Regions from separate parts of the Dysosmobacter acutus genome, predicted to be linked through region 2. Evidence: a T-box and tRNA genes for the amino acid it is inferred to sense, from the RefSeq annotation. Region 2 holds a T-box; the other holds one or more tRNA genes.
The links. A T-box is a leader RNA that pairs with one kind of tRNA and senses whether it is charged. The one in region 2 lies ahead of KQI82_RS02275 (glycine--tRNA ligase), so its partner is inferred to be a tRNA-Gly.
Positions count from the first base shown of each region.

Region 1: it has a tRNA-Gly gene. The T-box ahead of KQI82_RS02275 (glycine--tRNA ligase) is inferred to sense a tRNA for this amino acid. The anticodon was not compared.

Region 1 covers NZ_JAHLQN010000001.1:2,668,589-2,683,341, reverse strand. Annotated here, with positions in the region: gene KQI82_RS13075 (diguanylate cyclase domain-containing protein) at 1-2,883, shown strand, start outside; gene KQI82_RS13070 (SPL family radical SAM protein) at 2,941-3,810, opposite strand; gene KQI82_RS13065 (VOC family protein) at 3,814-4,347, opposite strand; gene KQI82_RS13060 (nucleotidyltransferase domain-containing protein) at 4,380-5,018, opposite strand; gene KQI82_RS13055 (hypothetical protein) at 5,199-5,450, opposite strand; gene KQI82_RS13050 (DEAD/DEAH box helicase) at 5,483-7,801, opposite strand; gene KQI82_RS13045 (site-specific DNA-methyltransferase) at 7,814-9,736, opposite strand; gene KQI82_RS13040 (superoxide dismutase) at 9,989-10,642, opposite strand; gene KQI82_RS13035 (DUF3788 domain-containing protein) at 10,750-11,175, opposite strand; gene KQI82_RS13030 (zinc ribbon domain-containing protein) at 11,207-11,467, opposite strand; gene KQI82_RS13025 (helix-turn-helix transcriptional regulator) at 11,526-12,377, opposite strand; tRNA gene KQI82_RS13020 (tRNA-Ser) at 12,744-12,832, opposite strand; gene KQI82_RS13015 (Smr/MutS family protein) at 12,999-13,373, shown strand; tRNA gene KQI82_RS13010 (tRNA-Gly) at 13,491-13,565, shown strand; tRNA gene KQI82_RS13005 (tRNA-Arg) at 13,576-13,652, shown strand; tRNA gene KQI82_RS13000 (tRNA-His) at 13,711-13,787, shown strand; tRNA gene KQI82_RS12995 (tRNA-Gln) at 13,840-13,914, shown strand; tRNA gene KQI82_RS12990 (tRNA-Lys) at 13,954-14,029, shown strand; gene KQI82_RS12985 (complement resistance protein TraT) at 14,171-14,753, shown strand, end outside.
Region 2 covers NZ_JAHLQN010000001.1:473,470-488,222, reverse strand. Annotated here, with positions in the region: gene KQI82_RS02300 (hypothetical protein) at 1-455, shown strand, start outside; gene KQI82_RS02295 (alanyl-tRNA editing protein) at 507-1,670, shown strand; gene KQI82_RS02290 (helix-turn-helix domain-containing protein) at 1,726-1,971, opposite strand; gene KQI82_RS02285 (hypothetical protein) at 2,069-2,230, shown strand; gene KQI82_RS15845 (LTA synthase family protein) at 2,248-4,086, opposite strand; gene KQI82_RS02275 (glycine--tRNA ligase) at 4,317-5,735, opposite strand; T-box leader at 5,821-6,035, opposite strand; gene KQI82_RS02270 (hypothetical protein) at 6,228-6,920, shown strand; gene KQI82_RS02265 (hypothetical protein) at 7,048-8,343, opposite strand; gene KQI82_RS02260 (RNA polymerase sigma factor) at 8,423-8,887, opposite strand; gene jag (RNA-binding cell elongation regulator Jag/EloR) at 9,025-9,873, opposite strand; gene KQI82_RS02250 (YidC/Oxa1 family membrane protein insertase) at 9,886-11,028, opposite strand; gene yidD (membrane protein insertion efficiency factor YidD) at 11,067-11,276, opposite strand; gene rnpA (ribonuclease P protein component) at 11,273-11,617, opposite strand; gene rpmH (50S ribosomal protein L34) at 11,734-11,874, opposite strand; gene dnaA (chromosomal replication initiator protein DnaA) at 12,292-13,602, shown strand; gene dnaN (DNA polymerase III subunit beta) at 13,855-14,753, shown strand, end outside.

The DNA of each region.
Region 1 (14,753 bases), 2.2 Mb from region 2:
ATTCTGTTGGAGGACGTGGCCAGAAGCTATCAGGAATATGATCTCCATGACCGGGAGATCGCCATCATTGCCGACGCGGCCTCCATGCACGACATCGGGAAGATCGCCATTCCGGATTCAATTTTGAATAAGCCGGGCCGCCTGAGTCCGGAGGAGTTCGAGGTGATGAAGACCCACACCACCAAAGGCTGCGAGATTCTGGCCGGTCTGGACCGGATGCAGGACAGGGAATACCTCAGGTACGCCTACAACATCTGCCGCTACCACCATGAGCGCTGGGACGGCAGGGGCTATCCGGACGGGCTGAAGGGCGACAGCATCCCCATCTGTGCTCAGGTGGTGGCTATTGCCGACTGCTATGACGCGCTGACCACGGACCGGGTCTATAAAAAGGCCATTCCCCCGGCCCAGGCCTTTACCATGATCATCAACGGCGAATGCGGCGCGTTTTCGCCGCGTCTGCTGGAATGCTTTAAAAATGCCCAGGCCGCCTTTGCCCGGCTTTCCCGGGAATATGCCGACGGCCGGCCCGCCGAGACCTCGGGGGGTATGATGGCCTCGCCGAAGGGACATCAGTTCACCACGGAGATCAACACGCTGGAGCAGGGGCAGCTGAAGTATTTTTCCCTGCTGCGGTATCTTGGGTCCACGGTGATGGAGGTGGATTTCAACACAGGCGTCTATCATGTGGTGTATCTTGCGGACGACAGTTTTGCCTCACTGCGCTCCGGCGCCCAGTTTGAGGATTCCATCAGCGCCTTTGCCCAATCGGCGGTACACCCCGACGACCGGGATATGGTGCTGGAGATTCTTGGGCCCTATGGCCGGGAGTTCTTTACAGAGGGGAGAATGAAACGGACCAGAAAGTACCGGGTTTTCAACCGCCTCACCGGGAGCTACGACTGGTATGAGGCGACGCTGGTCCGGGTGGACCTGAACAGCCCCCGTCAGCGCAAGGGACTGATTATCTGGCGCAGGGCGGAAGGAAGCCGGAGCGACCACACCCAGATAAGATTCACCCAGAATCAGATCTACGACTCCCTGCTGGAGGGCATCTACCAGTGTGAAAATGACAAGTGGTTCACGCTGCTCCACTTCAACCAGGGGCTCTTGGATCTGGTGGGATATACGAATGAGGAGCTTGCGGACCGGTTCCATAACCGCTACATGGAGCTGTTGTACGAGCCTGACCGGGAACCCATGGCCGCCCAGGTGAAAGGGCAGCTCAACAGCGGCAGGGTCTATAAGGGCGAATACCGGCTGGTGCGGAAGGACGGGTCGCTGATCTGGGTTTTGGACCACTGCCTGCTTGCGGTGGACGAGGATGGCAATGAATGCTTTTACTCCATCTTGCTGGACATCACCAAATCCAAGCAGTACCAGGAGGAGCTGAGGCTTTCGCTGGAGCGCCATGAGATCATTCTCAACCAGAGCAACGACATCATCTTTGAATGGGATGTGGCCACCGACAGCCTGATGGTCTCCTCCAACTGGGAGAAGCGCTTTGGCTACCAGCCCATCACCCGGGACGCCAGCCGAATGCTGCCTGTGGTCTCCCACATCCACCCCGACGACGCCCAGCAGATATCCAATCTGGTTCAGGCGGCCTGTTCCGGAGAGGGGTACATTCAGGCGGAGCTGCGCTTTGCCGAGGCCAACGGACGGTACCGCTGGTGCCGGGTTCGGGCCACCACACAGCTGGATGCCAAGCATCACCCGGTCAAGGTGGTGGGCGTTCTGACCGATATCGACAATGAGAAGCGGGCAACCCAAAAGCTGATGGACCGGGCGGAACGGGACACGCTGACCAAGCTCTACAACAAAGAGGCCGGCCGCAAACGGGTGGAGTGGTGCATTGACCACAGCGAGCCCACGGACAGCTCGGCCATGCTGATCATCGATGTGGACGATTTTAAGCAGGTCAACGACCGGTTTGGCCACATGTTCGGCGATGCGGTGCTGGCCCGGATGGCCGAGCGGGTCACAGGGCTGTTCCGGGAGGGAGATGTGCTGGCCCGCATCGGCGGAGACGAATTTTTGGCCTTTATGCCCTCCCTTCCCTCCAAGGAGGTGGCCCAGACCCGGGCCCAGAAGATCATCGATTCCATCCGTTCCCTGATGCAGGAGGAGACCAGGGATGTCCGGCTGTCCTACAGCATTGGAATCGCCTATTTTCCCGGAGACGGCGAGGACTTTGACACACTTTTCGGCCATGCCGATCAGGCGCTTTACCGAGCAAAGGCCGCGGGGAAAAACTGCTGGCAGGAATACAGCGACGCCATGCCGACATGGCCTGGCGTCCATGAGCCTCTGGCGGCCCGCACCCGCATCGATTCGGAGGGATACTCCGGCGTCAACCTGGACCGCCTGATCTCAGGCGCGTTTGAGAAGCTGTACAACGCCGCCGACTTGGACGGTGCGGTGAATTCCATCCTTGAGACGGTGGGCCGGACGTTTAATGTGAGCAGGGTGTATATTTTTGATAGTATCGGCGATGGGCTCCACTGCTGCAATACATATGAATGGTGCAACGAGGGAATCCACCCGGAGAAGGAACAGCTGCAAAACTACCCCTATGTGGAGGGGGATTCAGACTATCGGGACAACTTCACCGAGGGCGGCGTGTTTTACTGTCCGGATATCAAGAAGCTGCCGAAGGGCCAGCGGGAGGAGCTGGGGAGACAGGGTGTTTTCTCCGTGCTGCAGTGCGCCGTTATTGAAAACGGAGAATTCCGCGGATTTGTGGGGTTTGACGACTGCGCCCTACACCGGCTCTGGACCCAGGAGCAGATCAATATGCTGGCGTTTTTGTCCAAACTGCTGTATGTGTTTCTGATGCGCAAGCGGGCCATGGACCGCCTGGGCGAGCGGGAGAAAAAATAAATATGAAAAAGAGGGAGGACTTTGTCCTCCCTCTTTTTTGCCGGGTGGAAATCAGACTCAAAAAAGCCGCGTCTGGGATTGCTCCCGCTTATCCTCAAAGCGGCGGAGGTATTGAAAGACGCTCTGCGGTGTGTGGAGCACGCCGCGTACAGCGCACTCCGCGTGGAAAAGCCGCATCAAAGGGTCGTGGCGGGGACTGGGGCAGAAATAGCTGTTGCCGAAGGCGCGTTCATAGCGCTGCCGCAGACCGGGAAAGTCGGCGTCCAGCCTGCTGTAAAAGTACTCCCGGTTTCCGGAGCGCAGCGTGAGACCCATGCCGAAGCACACGATCCCCACCACCCGGGCCTCAAAGCAGCGCTCCAGAAGGCCGCGGAGATTTTCCTCCGTGTCGTTTAAAAACGGGAGGAAGGGGCACAGCCACACCACGGTGGGAATTCCCTCGTCCTGCAGCCGAAAAAGAACCTCCACCCGCCTGGACGTGGTGCAAACGCGGGGCTCCACGATGCTGCACAAGGCTTCATCGCAGGTGGTCAGCGTCATCTGAACCACGCATTTGGTCTTGGACTGGATGCTGCGCAGCAGGTCCAGATCCCGCAGAACCAGGTCCGATTTGGTGAGCAGCGTGGCACCGAAGTCATACCGGTCGATCAGTTCAAGGCAGCGACGGGTCAGCCGCTCCGTTTTCTCCAGCGGCAGATAGGGGTCGGACATGGCGCCGGTGGCGATCATGCAGCGGCTGCGCTTGCGGCGAAGCGCGGCCTCCAACAGCTCCGGGGCGTTCCGCTTCACGGCCACGTCCTCAAAGTCGTGGTCCATCTGATAGCATGCGCTGCGGGAGTCGCAGTAGATGCAGCCGTGGGTACAGCCCCGGTAGAGGTTCATCCCGTTGCCCGCTGAGAGGATGGCTTTGGCCTGTAAATCGTGCATAGCCTACTCCGCCTGACGGTCCGGGAGCGGCGCGATCAGACGGCGGACATAGTCCGGCGGCACATCCATCCGCTCAGCGACCTGACCGACACACATGCCGGAGTCCAGAAAGCGGCGGGCCACAGCGGACAGAGGCTCGCCCACCTCCACAATATTCCGGTCCGGGTCATAGATGCGCACCACCCGCTGGCCCCAGGCGTGTTCGTGGGGCGGATGGACATAGTTGGGACAGGGCTGGAGGCGGAGCAGAAAGCGGTCGAACTCCTCCTCCTCAAAATAGAGCTCCCCGGCGTTGTGGCCGGTCAGGATATCCCGGCCCCGTAGGAACTCCCGCCACGTGCCCATTGTCTGAAGAGTCAGACGGTTGGAAAGCGTCACATTGGCGCCGAAATCGGCGGTGACCGTCATCCCCAACAGGCCGCAGTAAAACTCCTTGGATTTTTCCAGATCCTCCACGGCAAGGAGGGTGCATTGATAGGTCATGGGGGTTAGTCCTTTCTCTTTTGAGATGGCGTAAACGATTGTTTTTGCACGCATGTTCCCGGTTTTGCCGGGGGCGTGTATGGACTTCAGCCCGTGTGGCGCGCGGAGCGGATCAGACCGCCGCTCCACGTGATCAGTCTGGCTGAGAGCTCCTCCAACCGGTCTGGCGGGGTCTCAAGCAGGAGCCGCTCCTCCGGGGAGAGCAGTTCAAGCAGCTGACTTCGGCGGCGGATCAGCTGTCCGGTCTTCAGGCAATGGTGGAGGCGGAGGGTGAAAAAAGCGGATTTCTGCACCGCGGCCAGATGCTGTACGCTCTGCGCATGTATGAGATTGTGGGCGCAGGCGTGATAGATGGCGCAGGCCCCGGACAGCACGCCGCGCCGCAGGGCGTCCGCGTCGATCCGGCCGCGAAGGAACGCCAAATCCCCTAAGAGGGGGGTGGTGTCCAGATAGAGGGAGCAGAGGTCTCCCGCCTCCCAGCCAAGAAGCTCCTCGTTTCCGCCCACAAAGCCGCACAGCAGCTCCCGGCGGGGAAGGGCGGCCACGGCCTGCCGGTAGCGGAGCATGTCCCCGGCATCCATGCGGTCAAGAATCAGCACCATGTCAATGTCGCTTGACGCGGTAGCCTCTCCCCGTCCCCAGCTGCCCTGGAGGCCGATGCAGACGATCCGACAGGGAAAGGCGGCTTTCACGGCGGCACAGTATTGATCGATCCACTGTTTCATGGGGACCTCCGTTTAAATGATTTGGTAAAAAAGAGAGAACGCGCCGCCCGGCGGAGACGCGTTCATTCAGCGGCCTTCAGCGGCGCGGGGATTCAGGCGCCTTACAGCCGCATGGATTGGTTTGACAGAGGAAAGCTGTCCGGAAGAATCAAGGGCCAAAGACAATCGATCAAAATCGGATCAGTCCGTTTCGTCGGAAACCTCCAGCAGGTTCTCCAATTCGCAGCGGAAGCGGCCCTCCAGGAGGCTTCCGCTGCGCAGGTGATCGAAGAAGGCGGCGTATCCGTTGGGGGAGAGGAAGTGGAAAATATACCGCTCCGGCTCTCCCAACTCCTCCATGCGCCGGTTCAGCTCCTCAAAGTGCTGGAGGGCGTAACGGTATTTGGCCTTATTCTCCGAGCTGTCGTCCCGATCCATCTTGGTCTCCACCACCAGATAGTAGGTAATGTTGTCCCGTTCCGTTTTCAGGAAGAAATCCGGGTTGAACTGGCCGTGGTAGTACTTTCTGGTCTTGGATTTCCCGGAGAGCTGTATTCGATCTCATAGAAGTTCCGGTCCCGGGACTTGACCCAGGCGGTGAGAAGGGCCGCGTTTTCCCGCTTCAGCAGACGGTCCACAAATTGCCGCTCCGGCTTGGAATAGGCCAGCACGGTGGTGACGGGGGTTTTGAAAAGGCAGTAGTCGATGTCCCTGCGGTAGGCGGACACGGGGAAGGTCTCGTCGTCCAGGACCTCATCAATCACAGCGCGCTGCTCCTCGTCGGTGATCTCGTTTTCCCAGTTGTTTGTCAGGTAGACGGTCCTGTCCTGGCGCAGCATGCCCACGCTGGCGGACTGCTTGCGCAGACTGGCGGTGGAGATGTCCCGGATGCTGCCGGCCACGGACTTGGAGACCACGGATTTGGACTTTTTCCGCAGCAGCGGCGTAAAGGCGGAGAGAATCTTATGGGCGTTTTTCTCCACCAGCACATCGCCCCGGTTTCCCCTCTTTTCCATGGACAGCCGGATGATCCGCTCAATAACCTCCCGGGGCGGCAAGCGGTTTTGGGTGTACTCCTCGTCGCCCAAGCGCAGCGTCTTGCCCTCCCACTCCCGCATTTTGAACTCATCGTAAAGCTTGTCAACCACCTCGCCGATGGTCCAGGTGACGTTTCGGATGGCATAGTTGCGCTCGTGGGAGCTGCCGCTAAATACGGTCTCATAAGTGGTGCCCTTTTCCACCACCACGGACTGGGATTCCAGGACAATGCCCTCGCTCAGCAGTCTGGTGAAATCCACGGAGTCCGAATCGCTCTTTTTGGGCACCTCGATCTGCTTGGTGGAGTAGTCGATGTTCCGGACGGTGAAGTGGTACTTGCTCCGCTCGCCGGAGCTCAGCACGTCGCTGCTGACCCGGGCCTCCACCTCCAGCACCTCGTTCACAAGCTTTTTGATCTTGCTGCTCCAGGCTTTGTGGTTGAAGACAATGACCCTGGGCCAGGTTTGAAATTGCTCCGGAGGCACCCGCAGGCCACGGCCCAGCACCTGGGCGATGAGGAGCCTGGAGTTAAACGCCCGGTCCTCCCACGGGACGATCTGGAAGACGTTTTTCACATCCCAGCCCTCGGTCAGCATGGATACAGAGATGATCCACTCGGTCTGATCCGTGCGCTGGTCCACGTATTTCAGCTTCCGGACATTTGCCTTGTGCTCCCGGGCGGAGGTGACGATCAGCACCTTGCCCTCCACCGCCTCTTTGGGTTTGTTTTCCTGCTTGGAGAGGAAGGAAAGAAAGTCCTCGTGGAGCCGTTTGGCGTGGGCGATATCCCGGGTCACAAGGATGGAGATGGGCTTGACCAGAGGGTAGAGCTGAACATTGTCCAGGTGGTTCTGGTAGATCTTCTGGAACCGCTCGTAGTCGCCTTTGCTGTCGTCCTCCCTGACATAGTCCACATTCTTGATGATGCGGTCCTCCATGGCCTGGCGCAGGGAGTAGCGGTAGATGACGTCGGGGAAGTATTCGTCGTCAATGTAGGCGGTGCCGGTAAAACCAAGGAGGTAGCGGAAGTCGTACTGAGGATCCAGCAGGAACGCCTTCCACTTTTTAATGCCGGTGCTTTCCGCGGTTTTGCCGGAGGGCTTGTTGAAGAGATGGTGGGCCTCGTCGTTTAAAACAAGGGTGCGCCGGCCCTTGCCGGCAAAGCTGTCATGGATGGAGGAGCCGGTGGCCTCATAGACGGCGTGGATGTTCTCCACGCAGAGGGCCCCCTTTTTGACGGTCTCGTTCGCCGACACAATGCTTGGGTTTTTGATAACGGCCTCCTCGGGGATCAGCGCCTTGAGCCCCTCGTCGCCGCTGAGGGCTTCAAACTTCTCCGTCAGAGCGGATTCAATAGTCAGGGAGGGGCACAGCACCAGCACCCGGTCCACCAGCCCCAATCCCAGGGCGATCTGGGCGATTCCATACATCACATAGGATTTTCCGGTGCCCGTGGCCAGGTCGATGGTGGCGTAGAGCTTGTCCCGCATCTGGAGCGAATCCAGGAAGTCATTCAGGGAGAGATACTTTTCCTGAATGCAGGTGTTGACGCGGAAGTTCTCCCGGGCCAGATCGCCTAAGGAGCCGTAGCTGCCTGTGGCCAGGTAGAGGATGGCCAGCCGGATGGCCTCCTCCTGATAGGGGCGGTTGCTGCACAGCCGCCGGATAAAGGGGAGCCAGGCATCCAGGTCCAGCCTGGTGGTATCATAGACGGTGCGGACCCGCAGGACCAGCTCCGACTGTTTAAAGGATTTCACTTCTTTCATTGCGTTCCTTCCTTACAGCGCAACGCTCTCAGAAAGATCGTTGCCGAAGATATCCGTGTAGACGATCATCATGCGCGCCCCGGCGCCGGACCGGCTGAGGCGGATCAGAAGCTGATCGCCCCCGCGCTCCATCTCGTCGGGGAAAACAGAGTCCGTCATAATGAACTCGCTGCCGTTGTAGCGCTTGTCGATGAACACGGCCGAGAGCAGATCAAAGCCGGAAAGAGCTTTTTCCTCGTCGGTTTTGGCGGAGCGGGGCTCATCGGAGGAAAAGGAGCGGATGGCAATGGTGATCTGATCCTCCGTCACCGTGATGTCACGCTCCGCGGATGGCGTGCGGTTGAAGGAAAATCCGATGGACTCGTCCACGGCGTTGACGGCGGTTTTGGAGCGGGGCTGGCGGAATTTCCGAAACTCCTTCTGGTGCAGCTCCCGGATGGTCTGGTAGGGGATTTTGAGGAAGTAGTACCGGACGCCGTCCACCTCCTCGTAGTCGGTGATGTAGTCCAGGTGGGTGGAGGGGGCGACAATGTAGACCCGGCTCCCGCCCATTCTGCCGCCTAAGTGGCTGCTGATGTTTTCCAAAAAGGCGTCGTCAATGTTGGAGTCGCTGTACTGGTTATAGTCAAAGATGACCACCGGGTCGCCGTCTTTTTTCCCGTCAAAGGCATATCCGCCGATCCGGTGCGGCTTTAAGTCGATGTTGAAAAGGCCCGATACAAACTCCTTGTACTTGCCGAACTCCATGTCCAGCGCCGCCTTCAGGTCATAGGCGCCTAAGGAGCAGGTGAGGAAGCTGCGGGCCGGATGCTTATAGGGCGGCGTAGTCTTGGCGTGACTGGTCAGGCTCCTGGACTTTCCAATCTCCAGAATCCGCCGCTGGCAGGTGAAGTGGGAGAGCTTGCCGATGTCGCACAGCACCCACCGGCGGTTCAGCTTTTCCGCCACGGCCGCCAAGGTGCCGGAGCCGGCAAAGCAGTCAAGCACAATGTCGCCCTCGTCAGAGGCGGCCAGCACGATGCGGCGCAGCAGCTCCTCCGGCTTCTGGGTGGGGTAGTCGATAAACTCCGAACTGCTCTGCTTGGTGGTGGAGCTCTGGCCGATGTCCCAAACGTCGTCGGCCTTCTTCTCCGAAAAGTCCTCGTAGATCAGCTTACCGGAATCGTCCCGGGCAGAGACCAGCTTTTTCTCTTCCGCGGACCAGATGCGCTTATCCCGCTTGGTAGTTTTGTCCAGGGGAATCATCACCTTGTTGGAGGTATAGCGGGAGGTTTTGGCGTACCAGAAGATCACGTTGTGGTTGTTGGCAAACCCCCGCACATTACCCTGGAAATTGTCGGGGTAATGCCAAACGATCTCGTTGACGAAGTTGGTCTCGCCGAACACCTCATCCAACACCACTTTGATGTAATGGGCCTTTTTCCAGTCCAGATGGACGAAGATACTGCCCTCATCCGAGAGAATCTCCCGCATCAAAATCAGCCGCTTACGGACGTATTCGATGAACTCAGACCCCTTTTTCTTGTCCGTATAGGCCTTGGCCCCATCCCGGCTCTGGAAGTCGTCGGAGGTGGCAAACGGCGGGTCGATGTAGATCAGCTTGACCTGGCCCTTGAGCCTGTCTTTGATGAGGGGGTCTTCATTTTTGTAGATGGTCTTCAGGAGCTGGAGATTATCGCCGAATACGATCAGATTGTTCCAGCCATCCCGGGGCGCGGGGTGGTCCGGGCCGTTGAAGACCTTCTCCACCTGCAAAGGCACAGGAAAGGAGCCGTCGTCATTTGCAAGCAGGTCCTCCTTGCGCATCTTGCCGGCATAGGCCAGCTCATACTCCTTTTGCTCCACCGGGAAAAGCTTGTAGCGGAAGTCCTCGGGAAGCTCCGCCCCGGATTCGATCAGGTCGATTACATAGTCTTTTTCCGCTTTGCTCAGCATGTACAATCCTCCATTGTTCTGTATCCGGACCCTCTGATAATTTTGCCTCAAAATAAAACCCGCCAAGTCTGCCCCGCCTGACCGGCGCTGTGACCGGCTTGTCCCGGCCGGGGAATGGCCGGTTGGAAAAACCGCGGGAATATTCTTCTTTACTATACTACAAAATCGGCCGGTCTTCAACTGAAACCTCGCCCGGATGGGATAGAGAAAAGACGCAAAGCGGCTCCGGGGGAGTGGCCCCGGAGCCGTTAATCACTGAAAAAAGCTCTGTTTCGGCTGACTTCTTTCCTGGGCGTGGGCATAGCGCTGCTCCGCCTTTTCCCAATCCAGACGGGAGAGATAAGCACGGACATACTGGGCGATGTCAAACTGGTGGACCGGAAGATAGGCGTGCTCCCAGAGATCCATCACAAAGATGGGGCTGATAAAATTGAGGTCCACGGTCTCGTTGTCCCGTGTGATGGCTATGTGCAGATTGCCGTTGGACTCGGTCACAAGCCACACCCACCCGGAGCCGGGGAGGCTCTGGGCCGCTTCGGTCAGCAGCCGTACGAAGTTCGGCACAGTGCCGTAGGAGGCGGAGAGCTGCTGGGTCAAAAACCCGGAGGGGGACGCAACGCTGGCACCGTTCAGACCATCAAAATAGAACTGGTGGTTATAAACAGAGCCGGCTGCGTCTCTCAGGCGGTTTGCGTGGGCGGTGGGCAGGTTGATATCCTGGGTGAGCAGCTCCTCCAAAGAGAGATGGGTCAGACGGTGCCGCTCCACCAGACGGTTGAGCCGGTAGACCTCATTGGCATAGAACTGGTCGTGGTGGAAGTAAAGGGTATTCGCGTCACAGCAAGGCATTATGGAGACATAACTGTAAGGAAGGGAGACTACTTCAAAGGGGTAGTACTGGTCCATTGTTCACCTCCTTTGGTACAAGGGCCATAGATACAGCATTCTATGCCAAAGGGGGTTGTTTGTGTGTGCTGGGGCTGGGGAGGCGGTACATGGCGCAAATGAGCCGCTTACCGCTTTTTCATCCGCAGAGCGATCAGAGCCTTGACATCCTCCAGAATCTCCGGCGTGGTGACGTCGATCATGAGCCAGCGCCCACCCTGAAAGAGCCTCGTTTTTTCATAGAGTGTCCGCACATAGTCCGTGCAGGCGCACAGCAGCGCCTCCGCCTCCACGGACTCCCTGCCCCCAATGGACACCAGGCAGGTGTAGCGGCCCTGGGCCGGATAAAGGGTGCAGAGGGCGCGGCCGCCTTTTTTATATTTGAGATTCCATCCCGGAGCGCCGGAGCAGACACTGTGCTCCAGCCTTGGGACGACTCCGTATGCGGTTTTCAGGTGGCCAAGCAGCTGCTCCCACAGAGGGCTGTCCACATAGGCGGAGAGCTCCGGGAGGGTGGGATGAGTATTTTTGGGGTAGAGCGTGTTCCAATCCATGCGCTTCTCCTGTTTGCCTGCCGGGGCCAGGCTACCTGCCCTGCCAGCGCTTCAGGGTCGGCAGAAACCGGCCCATCATCTGCCGGGCCTGCTGGCCGCTCATGCCGGGATTGCTTTCCACCATGGGCCGCACGCAGAGCTCGATCATCTCCTCCATACTGCCCTCAAAGGTAAAGCGGCCCCTCTCATAACAGTACTTGCAGTACTCTTTGCTCTTGGCGCCGTCAGCCTCCGTGCCATACAGCGCATTCTCCATGGGCATTCCGCAACTCTGACAAAATTTCTGATCCATAGCTGTCTCCTTTCGTTTGATGTTCCGATTCTATCACGCAAAAGCTGACAACTGTCTGTCATGTTCTGTGGTGTGCGGCAATTTTTTCCGCATAGTCGGCCAGCTGGTCCCTCAGCCATGCCGGCTCCAGGAGGTCCACGTCTGTTCCGAAAGAAAAGAGATAGCTCACGACCCAGCCGTCCAGGGGATAGCTGACGTCCACCAGCAAAGTGCCGTCGGGCTGAACTTCAATGCTTTCCCGGTCAAATTCGTCGTACACCCGAAAGGCGGCGCTCTGAGAAAAACGGAGCCTGAGGGGCACGGAAGAGACGGGCGGAGGCTCCAGTTCAACAGGCGGAAGCTCCGCTGTATAATCGTGGGAAAACACCTCGCCCACAGGCGCAAGATTGAGGATGCGCCCCACCTTGAACAGCCGGAAGCCGTCGGCACGGAGGCAGAAGGCCTGCAGATACCAGTGCTTGTCCTTGTAGATCAGCTTCAGGGGATGGACGCTGCGCCGGGTAATCTGACCGGAGGCGCCGCAGTAGGTCAAATCCAGCACCTGCCGGCCCAATATGGCATTTTTCAGCAGCTCAAACCGGGCGGTATCTTTCCGGCGCAGCCCCCAGCGCGAGAAGTCCACTTCAATCCAGTTCTGGCTGCTCTTTTGAAAGGCGGAGGCCAGCTTGTCCAGCAGCACATTCACAGTTTGGTCCGCCGCCTGCAGGCTCTGAACGGCAAACAGAAGCTGGTTCTGCTCCTCGTCGGAAAGAAGCCGCTTATCAAATGTATATCCGGGCAGCAGCGAGATGCCGCCGCCCTTGCCGGGGGAAGCGTACACCGGCACTCCCGCCATGGAGAGGGCCTCCACGTCCCGGTAAACCGTGCGCACGGAGACCTCCAGCGTGCGGGCAAGCTCCGGCGCGCTCAGCGTGCCCTGGTTCAGCAGCAGATATAAAATCTGGAAAAGCCGGTCGTTTTTCAGAAAAATCCCCCCAATGTCCTATATGAGTACAGTATACCACAGACCGCAGAAGAGGCGGGATTGAAAATAAAAAACGCTCCCTTCGGCAAGGGAGTGAAATAAAAAAATCCTGTCCCATGGACGGGATTTTTGAATGGGGACGGATTTTAACCCGATGCGGCGCTACTGGGTAAAATCGATATCCGCATCCCATGTCCCCATCGGGGCGGAGCCCAGCAGAGTGGGTCCGCCCCGAAAGCAAAGAAACACCCCGTTCGGCTAAGAAGCCTCGCCGGCAGGCGGGGATTCGTGCCAAAAGGGATGTTTCTGAGCTGGCGCAGCGGGTGGGATTCGAACCCACGTGGGATTGCTCCCAAACTGATTTCGAGTCAGCCCCGTTATGACCACTTCGATACCGCTGCATAATTTTTTCTCTTCACCCAGAATAGAGGCTGGTAAAAGGACAAAAGAGCTGTTACAATAAATCGTACATCTTTAAGCAGAGCCGACTCTGGTATTATGCCACATTTTTTCCCTTCTGGCAAGTTGAATTTGATACAGCAGAGGGCAAAATGGCCAGATTGGAGTTTGCAGAAAGGTGAAAGGGGGATGAGCGATATGGCGTCCATGCGCCAGACCAACCTGGAGATTGGTATGCCTTACGTGGACCAGGCCATGCGGAAGCTGACGCTGGAGATTCAGACAGCCAGGACCATCCATGCGCCGATTTTGAAGGTTATCCACGGCTACGGGTCCTCCGGAACCGGGGGAAAGATCCGGACGGCGGTCCGCCGGCGGCTGGAGGAGATGTACGGGAAAGGGGAAATCCGCGCCTACATCCCCGGTGAAACGTTCTCCATTTTTGATGCGGCCACGCGCGATGCCTTTCTCCGCTGCGCGGAGCTGCGGCAGGACCGGGACTTGGACCGTTACAACAATGGGGTGACCTTTATTGTATTATAGCGTCGTCGTGCGGCGCGTGTTTTCCCAATTTACCCCTGAAAAAATCGGATTTCTCCTTGACAGGAAAGCTGTTTCGTGGTATCCTTACAAAGCTGACGATTTCTTCGGAGGGCGCATGCAGGTGTAGCACAATGGTCAGGGCACCAGCCTTCCAAGCTGGGGATGCGAGTTCGATTCTCGTCACCTGCTCCAAATTCCATTTGCGCCAGTAGCTCAGTTGGATAGAGCAACTGCCTTCTAAGCAGTAGGCCAGGGGTTCGAATCCCTTCTGGCGTACCATTTCCTCTCTGGAATATAGATCAATCAGCCGCTTCCCGTGTGAAATTTCGTATATGTGGTGGGTGTAGCTCAGTTGGTTAGAGCACCGGATTGTGGTTCCGGGTGTCGAGGGTTCGAGTCCCTTTACCCACCCCAGACCGAGAATGGGGATCGGGAGAAATCCCGGTCCCCTGCTCACTCCTCATATTGGGGTGTAGCCAAGTGGTAAGGCAAGGGACTTTGACTCCCTCACTCGCTGGTTCGAATCCAGCCATCCCAGCCAATACCTTTTCAGGAAGCGTTTTCAGATGCGTCAAGAGATGACCCAGTAGCTCAGTTGGCAGAGCAATTGCCTTTTAAGCAATGGGTCCGGAGTTCGAGTCTCCGCTGGGTCACCATCGAAAAAGCCTCAGGTTGTCCAATGACAGCCTGAGGCTTTTTTTGTATGAATTGGAAGGTCCGATAAGTTGTTGCGCGAAAGCGTTCAACTCCTATCGGTTGCACGCCCCTTATGAGAACATTTTTAGGAGGGCGTGCGGATGAGCAGGGAGGCCACAGGCGAGAACGGAGCAATTTTGGGCAGCGGCGAATATTGGAGCCGCGTGAACCGAGACACATTCTTCGGCAGGCTGATGCGGCGGCCGTCGGAGACGACTTATTGGGAAACGCTGAAAGAAATTGGAGATCGGGCCGCCGGAGCGGCAGAAGAAATTTATGAGGACTTACGGAAAAATGAAAAGTGGATTCATAAAATCGAATCCAGCGCACGAAATGCACTTGCAAAGCAGGTGCGTGGCCTGTATGATGTCAGTAGAATGGCAGGCGTATCCTGCCCGCACAGCGGCGAGTGCGAATCCATACTGAACCTGTCCGGCTATCCTGTGTGGAGCAATCCCTTTGGCACAGAGCGCGCGGTGCGGGCGGCGGTCTGGAGAGTCAGGAACCACCCGGAGTTTTCTGCCGGCGAGTGCATAGACCTCATCAAACGGGCTGCGGAGTGGGGGAGCGGCTATGCCGCGGGCGGAAGCGGGAAAAACCGCGCGTTCTTAGAAGAGATATCCCAGGGAAAGGGAAAAGACTTCTTTGAAGAGGTTATCAAGGCGTATGAAAGCGGCTGGGAGC
Region 2 (14,753 bases):
CCCTGACCCGCCCGGTGCTTCAGTCCTCCGTCTCCGTGGACTGGGCGGACAAATCCGTCTCCACGCCGCCGGTGTGGCTGGCCTACGTCCTTCAGTTCCTTGCCACCTTCCTCCCCACACTGGTTATCGAGGGTGTGGTGCTGCTCCTCTTTGGCCTTTCCTCAAAGAAGAACTGGAGGGTCTTTCTGCTGGTCAACCTGCTGACCCAGATCGGCGTGTTCTGCTCCCTGGGCCTCACCGCGCTGCGGGAGGGCGTGGGACTTGGCTACTATCTGCTGTTTATCCTTGTGGAGGTGGCGGTGCTCACGGTGGAGGCGCTGCTCTACCGCCGCTTCCTCACCGGGACCTCCCGGGGCCGGGCCACCGCCTACGGCGTCACGGCCAACCTCTGCTCCGCCGCCGTGGGCTGGCTGCTGGCCTATCCGGTCTGGAACGTACTCTCCGCCCTGTGCTGAGTTGTTCCAACATTTCGCCCCATGCAGGGGCTGCTGAAAGGATCGTTCGCCATGGAAACCGAAAAGCTGTATTACTCCGACCCCTTCCTTTGCCGCTTCACCGCCTCCGTCCTCTCCTGTGAGGCGTCAAAGGGCGGCTTTGCCGTCACGCTGGACCGCACCGCCTTCTACCCCGAGGGAGGGGGCCAGCCGGCGGATCACGGCATCCTGGGCACAGCCTCCGTCACGGACGTCCACGAAAGGGACGGCGTGATCGTCCACACTGTCGGCAGCCCCCTCCCGGTGGGAGGCAGCGTGGAGGGCGCGGTGGACTGGGAATGCCGCTTTGACCACATGCAGCAGCATTCCGGCGAGCACATCATCAGCGGTATTCTCTGCGGCCTGTACCACTGCGACAACGTGGGCTTCCACCTGGGCGCCGACACGGTCACCATCGACTACAACACGGATATGACCTGGGAGCAGGTGCTGGAGGCAGAGCGCAGAGCCAACGAGGTGATCTGGGCCGACGAGGCGGTGGAGATCGCCTACCCCTCTCCCAAGGAGCTCAGCGCCCTGGATTACCGCTCCAAAAAGGAGCTGACGGGCCAGGTGCGGATCGTCTCCTTCCCGGAGGCAGACTGCTGCGCCTGCTGCGGCACCCATGTGCTCCGCGCCGGGCAGGTGGGCCTCATCAAGGTCCTCTCCTGCCAGAAGTTCCGCCAGGGCGTCCGGCTGGAGATTCTCTGCGGCCGGCGGGCCCTGCGCTACCTGAGTGCGGTCTTTGAGCAGAACCGGGCGGTGGCCCAGGCCACCTCCGCCAAGCCCACGGAGACCGCCGCCGCGGTGGAGCGCCTCCTTGGTGAGCTCTCCGACGCCAAGGCCCGGACGGCCCATCTGGAGGAGAGCGTGTTCGCCTCCCTGGCCGACCAGCACCGGGGCGCGGGCGACGTGGTGCTCTGGGAGGAACCCATGAGGCCCGACGCGGTGCGCCGCCTCTGCGACGCCGTGGCCCAGACCTGCGGAGGCCGCTGTATGGTTTTCTCCGGCGAGGGGGAGCGCTACGCCTACGCCATCCTCTCCCCCGGCAGGGACATCCGGGAGTTTGTCAAGTCCCTCAACAGCGCCCTTCAGGGTCGGGGCGGCGGGCGGGACGGCTTCGCCCAGGGCAGCTTGGCCGCCGGGCGGAAGGCAATCGAAGCTTTCCTGGCCCAGGACGCGCTCTCCCGCGGCTGATCAAACAAAAAGGCGCCGGTGTGGTTTCACACCGGCGCCTTTCTCTTCTATTTTCTCATGGCGCCTCGTAGATCAACAATTCCTCTACCCTGCACTCCATGACGTAGCAGATCCTTGCCAGAATATCCAGGTCGATTTTGGATATGTCGCCCCGGTACCACTTGTCCACCACTTCAAAACGTGTGTGGATTGAATTGGCCAATTCATTTCTGGTCATGCCCCGCTGATCCATCAGCTGGTTCAGCCGCAGGGAGATTTTTCCGTACTGGCGGATGGACAAAATCGTTTGATTTTTCGTCATTATATCACCTCAAGTTTACCCTATCTATAAAGTAACCAATTGACAATTCCTCTTTACATAGTTACTATAGATATAGTAGTATATGGAGGTGATTTACATGGATTCTTATCGCCAGCAATATTACCATCTCCTGCACTGTATGGCCAAGGCCACAAGCGCGATGGACAAAGGCGACCTGATCCAGGCCAGGGAAGTGCTGATTCAGGCGCAGCAGGAGGCGGAAAGCCGGGTATTGAACGAACTACCGGAAGAGAGTTGAGCTCTTCCGGTAGTTTTTTACACGCCGCCGTAGGCAAAGTGCCCGGCCCAGTAATACTCCAGGCTGCGGAAGGTCTTCAGCGCCTCCTCTTCCCCGGGAGACAGACCGCCGCGCACCTCGCCGTCGGCATCAATATACTTTTCCACAGAGGTGATGACCGGCAGCACCTGACGCACCTGCTCCGTGGCCTGGAGGTAGGCGCTGCCCAGGTAGCCGCACTGATGAAAGACCTCGTTCATCAAAAAGCAGGAGGAGAGCTCCGGTCCCGGACCCTGGAAGGGCCGGTCCAGCAGCTCTTTGGCCGCGTCGTTGGCCCAGATCAGGTAGGAGGCGCCGTAGTAGTTCCGAAACCCCTCGTCCGTGGCCACGTCCAGGTTGACGCCCAACTCATTGTAGGCGGAGTTTCCGTCTCCCAGCCAGGGCTTGTGGTCGCCATAGAGCACCAGCACCACCGGTCGCTCTTCCCGCCGGAGCTGATCCACAAAGTCCATCAGGTGACGGATGGTATCCTCCACGGAGCCAAGGTAGTTATCCAGGATGTTGGCTGTTTCCCCGGAGTAGCGGCCGTCGGTGTAGTGGTTTCCCCGCCAGACGCTCTGGGTGTCGTAGGGCCCGTGGCCCTGATAGGTGACGTTGAAGGAGAAGTAGGGACTGTCGGTCCGGTTTTCCCGGTAGAGGGCCAAAATCTCCGGCAGCAGCAGCTGATCCGCCGCGATGGCCTCGGAGAGATGGCTGTAGTGGTTTTCGTAGAAGTAGTAGCCGGGGATGCCAAGGTAGCGGTTCACATTCCGGCGGTTGTAGAACCACTCATAGCTGGAGTGGCTGCCCTCCGCCGTGTAACCCTGTTCCCTCAGATACCATGCGTGGGAGTTTGTGTTGGCGCGTAAGTTTGGCAGCGTGCAAAGCCCCGTGAGAAAGCACCGCTCCGTGTCAACCGTGCCGCCGGCAAAGATGTTGGTAATCAAAGACCCTGCCACGCCCTCCTGCTCCAGGGCATGGTAGTCGTCGTAAAGGGAGAAATCCACCCCCTCGATGCCCAGTGTGGAAAAGTCGGCAAAGGCCTCCAGCTGGATGGTGATGAGGTCCACCGCCTCCTTGATGGGCTGATCCTCATACTGCGCCAGCAGCGCGGCCGTGGCCGCCTCGTCATATCCCTCCGGCGGCTTGATCTGACCGGTGGTCATGCTGTGGAGGAAGGGGTATATAAACCCCTTGGAGAGATAGACCTGGGTGGAGCTCCACTGGTTGATGAGCTCCGTATTGGCGGTGCGGACCTTGTAAGTGACGTTGTCGCCGTAGGCCCCCCTCAGCGGGATGCAGGCAAGGACGGCCGCAAGCGAAAGGGGCAGACGAACCTTTGCCGGAGGACGGCCCCGGGCAATGAAAAAGAGAACCGCCGTCCCCGCCAGGGCGCAGGCGATGCCAAACCATATCCGCCCGTCCGGAGAGAGGTCATAGCCCGCGGTCCGGGTGATGCCCGCCGCCTCCCGGATGTAGCGCAGATCGTCAAACATCAGCGGGTCGTCCCGGAACAGCAGGAGAAAATAGTTGGCAACGGAGGCGCCTAACGTCACAATGGCCGAGAGTAAAAAGGACAGATATGCCCGCCCGATCACAAGATAGAGGATCAGGGCCAGCGCCGTCACCGGGATGATGTTCAGCGCCGCGATCCGCCAATTGGCAAAGTAGCTGAGAAACAGGCGGTCGGGGTAGTCCCCATATGCGAAGAGCAGGGACAGCGCCCCCAGGCAAACCCCGGACGCCAGCACCCACAGAACATTCCACGCCCAGAACCCAATCCGTTTTCCCCCATTGAGTCCGGCGCCGCTTTTTTGAAATAACCAGCATGTTTTCACTTAGGAAACCCTCTTTTTGAAACTCCGCGGGGATAACCGCGTACAAAAATCCTATTGTGACATCATACCCGTTTTCCCGGGGAAAAACAAGGGGATGCTGTATTTTTACACCGCGCCGCCCGTATATCCGCCTTCTCCACGGCGTTTCACATGCAAAAACCGGTTCTCCGCCCGAAAAAAGGACCGCCCCAAAAAGGGGCGGTCCTTTCGATTCATACGTTCGTCCGGCCTCAATAGGCAAGCTTCTCGTCCAGATAGGCCTTCAGCTTGTCGATGGGCAGCCGCACCTGCTCCATGGTGTCCCGGTCCCGGACGGTGACGCAGTGGTCGGCGGGGGTCTTCTCGTCGCCCACGGTCTGGAAGTCCACCGTGATGCAGTAGGGGGTGCCGATCTCGTCCTCCCGGCGGTAGCGCTTGCCGATGGAGCCGGTGTCGTCGTAGTCCACCATATAGTATTTGCTCAGCTCGCGCTGAATCTCCTGGGCCTTCTCGCCAAGCTTCTTAGAAAGGGGCAGCACCGCCGCCTTGAAGGGAGCCAGGGCCGGGTGGAAATGCATCACCACGCGGCTGTCGTTCTTCTCCACGTCCACGATCTCCTCGTCGTAGGCCTCCACCAAAAAGGCAAGGGTCATGCGGTCCGCGCCCAAGGAGGGCTCGATGACATAGGGGATATAGCGCTCGTTTTTCTCCTGATCAAAGTAGGTCAGATCCTGGCCGGAATGCTCCTGATGCTGCCGGAGGTCATAGTTGGTCCGGTCCGCCACGCCCCAGAGCTCGCCCCAGCCGAAGGGGAACTTATACTCAAAGTCGGTGGTGGCCTTGGAGTAGAAGCTCAGCTCCTCCTTCTCATGGTCCCGCAGCCGCAGGTTCTCCTCCCGGACGCCCAGGTCCTTCAGCCACTGGTGGCAGTAGCTGCGCCAGTAGGAGAACCACTCCAGGTCCGTGTCGGGCTTGCAGAAGAACTCCAGCTCCATCTGCTCAAACTCCCGGATGCGGAAGATGAAGTTGCCAGGAGTGATCTCGTTGCGGAAGCTCTTGCCGATCTGGCACACGCCGAAGGGCAGCTTGCGGCGGGTGGTGCGGGCGATGGCCGGGAAGTTGACAAAGATTCCCTGGGCGGTCTCAGGCCGCAGATACACCTCGTTGGCCGTGTCCTCGGTGACGCCCTGGTGGGTCTTGAACATCAGGTTGAACTTGCGGATGTCGGTGAAGTCGGACTTGCCGCAGCCGGGGCAGGGAATCTGCTTTTCCCGGATATAGGCCACCAGCGCCTCGCCGTCCATGGCCTCCACGTTCACATTGTCAATGCCCTGCCCGGCGTTGTAGGCCTCCACCAGCTTGTCGGCGCGGTGGCGCATCTTGCAGGCCTTGCAGTCGATAAGGGGGTCGTTGAAGGTGGCCACATGGCCGGAAGCAACCCACACCTCGGGATTCATCAAAATGGCGGAGTCCAGTCCCACGTTGTAGGGGTTCTCCTGGACGAACTTCTTCCACCAGGCCCGCTTCACGTTGTTCTTCAGCTCCACGCCCAGGGGGCCGTAGTCCCAGCTGTTGGCAAGGCCGCCGTAAATCTCGCTGCCCGGAAAGACAAAGCCCCGGCTTTTGCACAGCGCCACAATTTTTTCCATAGTCTTGCTGTCGTTGTTCATGTTCTTCTCTCCTTTTCATCCCTTGTTGTGATTCCCATTCGCCGCCCGCTTCATTCCCGCAAAAAAACGCCCTGAGCCGGAATCGGCTCAGGGCGAACTGTATGCAGTCCGTGGTTCCACCTGAATTTACGTTTGCACGTACACTTAAACCCGGTAACGGCGGGGGCCGGCCGCGCCTGCTCTCCGCTTGGGCGCCGCAGCTCCGGGACGCCTTCTCCCTCTCCCGGCAAGGGCTTGCACCAGCCGCCCTCTCTCTGGACCCAGGAAATCGGGGATACTCCTTCCCTTCATCGCAGTTTGATATTGGGTGTACTGTACCACGTTTTTCCACATCTGTCAAGGGAAAGTGAGCAGTCCACTTTCCTTGTACGTCGCCGTCCGGTACACTGTCCATTGAAAAACAGCAGCCCGCATGATAAACTACATCCAACAACAGCCGTGTGATAAACCGGAATTCAGTGCGCGGAAGCATTTTCTAAGGGGGGAAAGGGTATGAAGCTGTATCTCACAAAAAGACAAAAACCGGCTTTACTGATTCTAAGCCTCTTTGCCGTGTATATATGCCTGTCCATCCTGCTTGGCTTCCCATTGGGCTTTGGCAAAATGATGGCTCGTGGTGCGGCAAGGGAGTATTGCAGTATCGTCTACCCACAGGCAACGCTTGGAAAGACCGTATTTAATCCCGTCAGCAGCTCCTATGAGACCCTGGTCCATTTGGGAGAGGAGCGGCTCTATATCCACACCAACCCCAATCAAGATACGGTCGGCGACCCGTCCCGAGAGGAGTTGTTTTTAGAGGAAACCGGAGTATCAGAGGTTATCTCCAAACTACACCGTACCTATGTTCAAGGACGGTACTATCGATTTCTCTCCTACGCCGTCTATTGGAATCATAACGACCCAATGACCCCTCTCACAAGTCTGCGCTTTGATTATGGGGACTATGAAAGTCCATCTCTTCCCAGTGAGGAACAAATAAAGGAACTCATCTCCCCCATAGCACTTGACTGCATCACTCAAGTAGAGAAGCTGCTCCCTTTGGACAACGTCTATCTCCTGTACTACCACCCTGATTTTAAACCTGACAAACGGGGTATGACGTGGAGAAGTATGAACATACCCCTGGATAACAGTACGCCACGAACGAAGGAGCTTTTGGATACAGCGGAACTTAAATTGACCTAATCCCCTTCTTTATCTGACAGATTCCAAGGTTCAGGGACAGTCTCACCAATGAGACTGTCCCTGCTGTTTTGAAAAAGCCGTACCATCAAGAAAAAAGAGAGCCGCGCGAGAGGGATCAAGCTCCACATCATCCATCCACATCTTCCCAGACAGGGCGGACACTCCAGCCCTCGGGAGTTTGGATCGTAAGCACTGCAAGGGTTCCATCCTCAAGACAGGTAAACCAGACGGCGCCTCCGGCGGCGCCCGCCAGGCCGTCGTGGCCAAAGAGGTCCGCCCGGTTTTCGTCGTACTGATTTTCATGGATGCAGGCCAGCAGGGATTCCGTCACGATGCTGTCATACTCATCCAAAAAGTCCTTCGCCGTCTCCACCGTGGCGGTTCCGTCGGCCGTCGTCACCTTTGCGGGCCAGCAGATCATCTCTGCCACGTCCAGGCGGCGGCCGTCCTCAATGGCCCGGACAAATTCCGCGTAAAACTCCTGGGCCGTCTGCTCCTCCATGCCAGTCTGCCCATAGAAGAGGTCCTCCTCCGCCAGCTCCCCTGTCTCCTCCGCCCGGGGCACGGCCGCCAGCCGGGCCAGCTCCTCTCTGTCCCGGTCCAGAAGGGAGAAGTCGATCCCATCCGCCAGCGCCTCCAGCTCCCCGGCGGTGAGTCCGTCGTCACCGCCGGCAAGGACGTTCAGAGTGACAAAGCTGTCCCTCAGCTCCGCCAGGACCAGCGCCTTTCCCGGTCCGATGCCCAGACGCACCTCTTGTCCGCAGGAGGCGGTATAGCCCCACTCCCGGTAGGCCGACACATCTCCCACCGCCAGCATCACGTCGGTAAAGCTCCCCCTGACGCAGCGCATGAACTGATAGCTTAAAATGCCGAATCCTTCCACATACGCCTCCCCGTCATAGTGGAAGGTTCCGTCCTCGTAGATATATGTGCTGAAGGGCGTGTGGGACTCCGCAAGGAAGGCGCCGCCCGCCTTTGAAAAGAGGTCCTCCCGGCTCATCACATCCTGTATCCCCGTGTGCAGGACAAGGCCGCAGCGCTCTGTGATCCCATCCAGCGTATCCGCCATCTCCCTGGTGTAGACCTGATAAAATCGGTAGCGCTCCTCCAGGCCGGTGGGTCCGTTCCCGATCTCCCGCAGGATAGAGCCGTCCGGATCATAGCTGCCCAAAAAGGCCTGCCACTCCGCCGTGGCTCGGCTCTCCGGCGTATCCGCATAGCCGGAGAGGGTGATGCTGTCCACCCGCACATCCTGAAGGCCGCCCTGCCCGTCCGGCATCTGCACGGCGGCCTTTTCCGGCATCAGCCACTGCCGCAGGCCAAAAAAGTCCGTCGCCACGGCCGTGCACGTCAGCGCCACTATCAGGCAGAGCACCGCGGCCACCACAGTCACGTGACGTCTGCGTCGTTTTTGTTCTTTCATTTCCATTGCCTCCCATCGAATGTCCGCGGAGGAGTGGATCTGGGAAAAGGTTTTCCGATATAACTCTTTGAACTCCATACTACACCTCCGTCAGCTGCTGCTTCAAAAGCTTTCTTGCCCGGGAAAGTCGGGTGGTCACGGCGGTCTGACTCACGTGGAGCAGCTCCGCGATCTCCTGCACGGAGAAGTCCTCATAGTAAAAGAGGTCCAGTACGGTCCTGTATTTTTCCGGAAGGGCCATCACCGACTGATAGAGAGACTCCTGCTGCGGCGTTTCAAAAACGGGCGGCAGCGCGTCCAACGACACTCGGCGCCTGCGCCAGGGACTGCGCAGCATATCCCTGCACAGATTTACCGTCACCCGGATCAGCCAGCGGCACAGATGCTCCGGCCCGTCAAAGGGCTTTTTCTCCCCATAGAGCCGCAGGAACACCTCCTGCACCGCATCGTCCGCGTCGCTTGGATTGCCGCACTGGTGGAGCGCAATCCGGAACACCATGTCCCGGTGGCGCTCCACCGCGTCAAGAAAGCTGTTCTGTTCCATCGCGTTTCACCTGTGGGCGCTGGTTTTCCCGGCGCCTCTTCCTTACTTTGAATGCATTCACCAATAATACGATTTCCGGAGGCAATTTGTCACAGCGCGCGTAAAAAACCGTCCGGCATCAGCCGGACGGTTTTTATTCACTGCTTGTTTCTGTCGTAGGCCACAATGACCCGGCGGTTGGGCTCGGTGCCGGTGGAATAGGTGGTGATGTTGGGCGTCTCCTGCAGCGCGGTGTGGATCACATGGCGCTCATAGGCGTTCATAGGCTCCAGCGTCACGTTGCGGCGGTACTTGGTCACCTTCCCCGCCACCTTGACGGCCAGGCGCTGGAGGCTCTGCTCCCGCTTCTGGCGGTAGTTCTCCGCGTCCAGGTGAATCCGCACACGGCTTCCGGAGCCACGGTTGACGGCGTAATTGGTGAGCTGCTGAATGGCGTCCAATGTCTCTCCCCGGCGGCCGATCAGCGCGCCCAATTTATCGCCCTCCAGAAAGACCTTGTAGCGGCCCTTCTCCGGCTGGTACACCTTTACCTGGGCGGGGCTGTCCATCTGCTCCAGCAGTCCGTTCAAAAAGGCCTTGATCTGCCCGGCCTTCTCATCATTGCACAGTTCCCCAAGCTCTTCGCTTTCCCCGCAACGATCAGGCTTTTCCTCCTTAGGGGCCCTGGGCGCCGTCTTCTCCACCTTAGGCGCTGCCTTTTCCACCGTCTTCGGCGCGCTCTTGGGAACAGGCGCTGCCTTGGGCGCCGCCTTCACCGGAGGCTCCTTCACCACCGGTTCGGCCTTCAGCTCCTCTTTCCAATCGCTCTGCTCAGCTCCCTCATAGCTGACGCGGACCTTGGCCGGCACCGCGCCGATCCCTAAGAAGCCGGGCTTGGAGCGCTCCAGGATTTCCACAGATACATCATCGCGGTCAAGATTGAGCTGGGCCAGCGCCTTGGCAATGGCCTCGTCCTCATTCTTGCCGGTTACTTCAATATAACTCATGGCAGTTGCTCCTTAGTCTTTGTAATGATCCTCGCTGAAGGTGCGGCCCCGGGCATAGGGACGGTCCCCCACGCGGCCGTTCTCATTGGTCCTTGGCTTCTCCTTGGCCTTCTTTTCCAGCTTCTCCGCCCGCTTGGCGGCGATCTTTTTCTTGTTCTGATTGGCCGCGTTGAGTTCCCTCTGGAGCTGGGCCTGCTGCTTGGCCTCCTCCTGACGCTGCCGGCGCAGCTCCGCCCGCTGGGCCTCCTTTGCCTCCTCTTCTTCCTCTAACTTCTTGTTGTAGAATTTTCCAAGTAAATACTCCTGAAGGATGGAGAACAGGCTCTGGGCAATCCAGTACACGCCCAGGGCGGCGGGCATGATGAAGCCGATGTAAACGCTCATCAAAGGCATCATCCAGGTCATCATCTTGGTGGAGCGGGCGGCGTTGGGATCAGTCGCCGGCTGGGAGGACATGGTGATCCGGCTCAGCAGGAAGCTCAGCGCGCCGGAGAAAATGGGAATCAGCATCAGACCGATCAGCCCCCAGCTGATGCCGGCTGAAAAGTCTCCCATGTGCTGGCTGGGGGTGGCGGTCAGGTCCAGACCCAGGAAATTGTAATCCATGTAGATCCAGCTTGTGTGCTGGGAGAGAAAACTGGCAATGGGGGCCTTGTCGGCGTTGGTCCCGATGACCTTTACAAGCTCGATCTGCTCATAGACCGCATTGCTGGTCAGCTGGAGGCCGGCGGCGGAAATAGCTTCTTTGGCCGCGGCAAGCATGCTGCTGCCGGCGGCCAGGCCGCCTAAGTTCATAAAGTGGGTGATAGGGCTGCGGATGATGGAGTACAGGGCGATCATGATGGGCAGGGGCAGAAAGCTCCAGAGACAGCCGCCCATGGGGCTGACGCCCTCCTCGGCGTAGAGCTTCTGCACTTCCTCGGCATACTTTTGCTGATTGTTCTTATACCGGGTCTGCAGATCCTTCAGCTTGCCACTCATCCGGGACATGCGCATCATGCCCTTTTTGGATTTCATCTGGAAGGGCAGCATCACAAGCTTGATCACCAGGGTAAACAAAATCAGCGACACGCCGTAAGAGCCCGTCACATTGTAGAACAGGCGCAGCAGCGCGGCGAATGGGATACAAATATAGTATCCAAGCGTTGCAAACATGTGGTTTCCTCCGATTTTTGTTGAAAAAATGGGGTTTGCTACGGGACAGGGTCATACCCGCCCTTGTGGAATGGGTTGCAGCGCAGAACGCGGCGGAACGCAAGATAGGAGCCTTTGAGCGCGCCGTATTTTTCAATGGCCTCCAGGGCGTACTGGGAGCAGGTGGGGATATAGCGGCACCGGGGCGGAAAGGCCGGCGAAATCTCCCTGCGGTAAAAGCGCACCAGTGCAAGCAAAAGCCGCTTCATACCCGCTCCTCCCACACGCCAAGCCTGTCCATACACTGGCGCAGTTGAGCGCACACCTGATGCCACGGGGCGCTGAGAAGTCTTCCCCGGGCCACCATCACAAAATCGCAGCCTGGCCGGATATGCGCGGCTTGAAGCCGATAGGCCTCCCTCAGCCGGCGCCGGGCGCGGTTTCGCACCACGGCCTTTCCAAGCTTGGTGGACACGGTGATGCCGATGCGGTTGTGGTCCAGGTGATTGTTCCGGCAGTAGACCACCACGCAGGGACTCACCGCCGACTTTGCCTTGCGGTACATCCTCTGGAATTCATAGTTTTTTTTCAGCGTGACGGCTTTTTTCATGCGTCCTCCTCATCCGGTCAGGCCTCCTTTTTCAGGCATACAGCTTTTTAGGGACGGCAGACTGTTCCTCTACCGCCCCTGAAATAATTTGATTCTGACCGGGTGTCCAAGTCCTCTTAGTAGGACAGCTGTGCGCGGCCCTTGGCGCGGCGGCGGGACAAAACCTTGCGGCCGTTGGCAGTAGCCATTCTCTTGCGGAAGCCGTGGACCTTCTGGCCGTGCAGTTTCTTGGGCTGATAGGTACGTTTCGTTGCCATCTTAAGACACCTCCTGTTATAATTCCGGCGGTCCGGGGAACCCCTTTCCGCACTTACTCGACAGCAGACGGCAAGCCTTCTGCCGCAGTAATCCTTTTATCCGTCAACCGATTGTGACGCACCGAATAGTATACAGGCTTTTTGAAAAGGTGTCAATATGTAAACCGGGAAAAAACTCTCATTTTCCCATACTTTGCGCACTTTTTCCAACCCTTTCAAAATATAGTGTGACAAAAGCTTCACCGCGCTATATCTTGTGTATAGAAATGGAAGAGTATGGGAACCATTTTCTTGTGTATTTTCACTTCTTATTAATTAGAATATGTATAGACACACCGGCCCTTTTTTGGTATACTGATACAGTATTATTTTGCTGCATTTTGCCTGTTCAGAAAGGGGCGTAACGCGTTGAATTCCGTGGCAGACATCTGGACCACCGTTTTGCAGAAACTGCAAAACGAGCTGTCCGAAACCACCATCTCCACCTGGTTCGACGAGCTTGAGCCGGTGGACATACGGGAGTTTACCTTTTACTTCCGCTGTCCCAATGAGTTCAAAAAAGGCTACATCGAATCTCTCTTCTTAGACAATATCCGCGCCGCACTTCAGGATATCTTTTCCCATGAGTTTGAGGTGAAAATCCTGGATGAGGAGGAGTACGCCGCGTTTGAATCTCCGGAGAGTGCGAAAAAAACACGCAGTCTCTTTGAGTCGGATGAATTCACCTTTGAAACCTTTGTGGTGGGTCCGTCCAACAAACTTGCCTACGCTGCCGCCCGGTCTGTGGCGGAGCGGCCCGCGGCCAACTACAACCCTCTGCTGATTTACGGCGACTCAGGCCTTGGAAAGACCCATCTCCTCTACGCCATCGCCCACATGATCCGCAAAAATAACGCAAGGGCCAAGATCGCCTACGTGAAGGGCGACGATTTTATCAATCAGTTCATCGAATTGATCCGGGCCGGCCGGGGCAGCGAATTCCGGGCCCGTTACCGGGAGGCGGACCTGCTGCTGGTGGACGATGTGCAGTTTGTGGCCGGCAAGGAGCAGGTGCAGAACGAATTTTTCCATACCTTCAATACCCTCTATGAGTCGGGCAAGCAGATCGTCCTCACCTCCGACCGTCCCCCCTCTGAGATGACGCTGTTGGACGACCGCCTGCGCACCCGTTTTGAGTGGGGCCTCCTGGCGGACGTGGCGCCGCCTGACTTTGAAACGCGGATGGCCATTATCAAAAACAAGGCCGCCATGTTGGGTATGGAAATACCCGACTCCATTGCCGGATTCATCGCCGAAAAAGTCACCGCCAACGTGCGCCAGCTTGAGGGCACCATCAACAAGATTCTGGCTTACAAGGACCTTTTGGGAGACAACGTGGACGAGGAGGCCGTGAAGCGTGCCATCCGGGACATCCTCTCCAAAAGCGGAGAGATCATTCCCACTCCGGAGATGATCATCGGCTATGTCTGCCGCTTTTACAATATGGAGGAAACCATCATCCGCGGCCAACAGCGGGTAAAGGATGCTGTTCAGGGCCGTCAGATCGCCATGTACCTTATCCGCCGCATGACCAACCTCTCTCTTGTGGACATCGGCCGGGAGTTCGGCGGCCGGGATCACGCCACGGTGAAGCACTCCATCGAAAAGGTGGAAAAGCAGATCCGCACAGACCCCTCCTTTGCCGAGGTCATCAAGGAACTGACCACCAATATCAACTCTAAAAAATAAAAGACCTTTCCACAATCCGCTGTGGAAAAGGAAAACTCCGCTGTGGAAAAATTCCCCCAATTTTTTTATGTGGAAAAGACTTGCAACTTGTCCACATCCCCTGTGGATGGACAAACCTTACGGAAATCGACGTTTCCCTCCTTTTCCACACAAAAGGCCCCCTACGGCTACTGTTACTAACTTCATATTCTATGCTTTTCTTGCCTATGATATGCATCCTTTGCAAACTTTTTTTTGAAAGGAAGGATCTACATGAAATTCTCCTGTGAAAAGGCCCTCCTCCAGAGCGTGATCGCCACCACTTCCCGGGCCGTTTCCACTAAGAGCTCCATCCCCGCCCTTGAGGGTCTTCTCCTTCAGGCGGGCGATATACTGACCATCTCCGGCTATAACATGCAGACCGGCATCCGCGCCAAGGTCAGCGCCGACATCACCGAGGGCGGAGAAATCGTCCTCAACGCCCGTCTCTTTGGAGACATCATCCGAAAAATGCCCGATGATGTGGTCACTTTTCAGTCCGATGAGCGCTTCATGGTCCACTTGAGCTGCGGCGACGCGGCCTTCGATATTCTGGGCCTCAGCGCCGCCGACTATCCGGAGCTTCCGGCGGTGGAGGATGAGTTTACCATCTCCATTCAGCAAAAGGTGCTGCGGGAGATGATCGGTCAAACCCTGTTCGCCGTCTCCACCAATGAAAGCCGCCCGGTGCACACCGGCTCTCTCTTTGAGATCAACGACAAGGGTCTGACCATTGTATCTGTGGACGGATTCCGTCTGGCAGTGCGCCGGGAGCCTTTGGAGAAGATCGATGGCGGCGCCTTTTCCTTTGTTGCGCCGGGCGCGGCCCTCTCCGAGGTGGAGAAAATCTGCGAGGACGTGGAGGATTTGGCGTGCGTTACTTTGGGAAACCGCCACATTCTCTTTGAAGTGGGAGATACGGAGCTGATCTGCCGCAGGCTGGAGGGGGAATTCCTGGATTACAAGAACGCCATCCCCCGCAATAACCCCATCCGCCTGATCGCCGACACAAAGACGCTGATTGAGAGCATAGACCGGGTCAGCGTTGTGATTTCCGACAAACTGAAAAGTCCGGTGCGCTGCGTCTTTGACCATGAGCGGGTGATGCTCTCCGCAAAGACCGGCAACGGTGA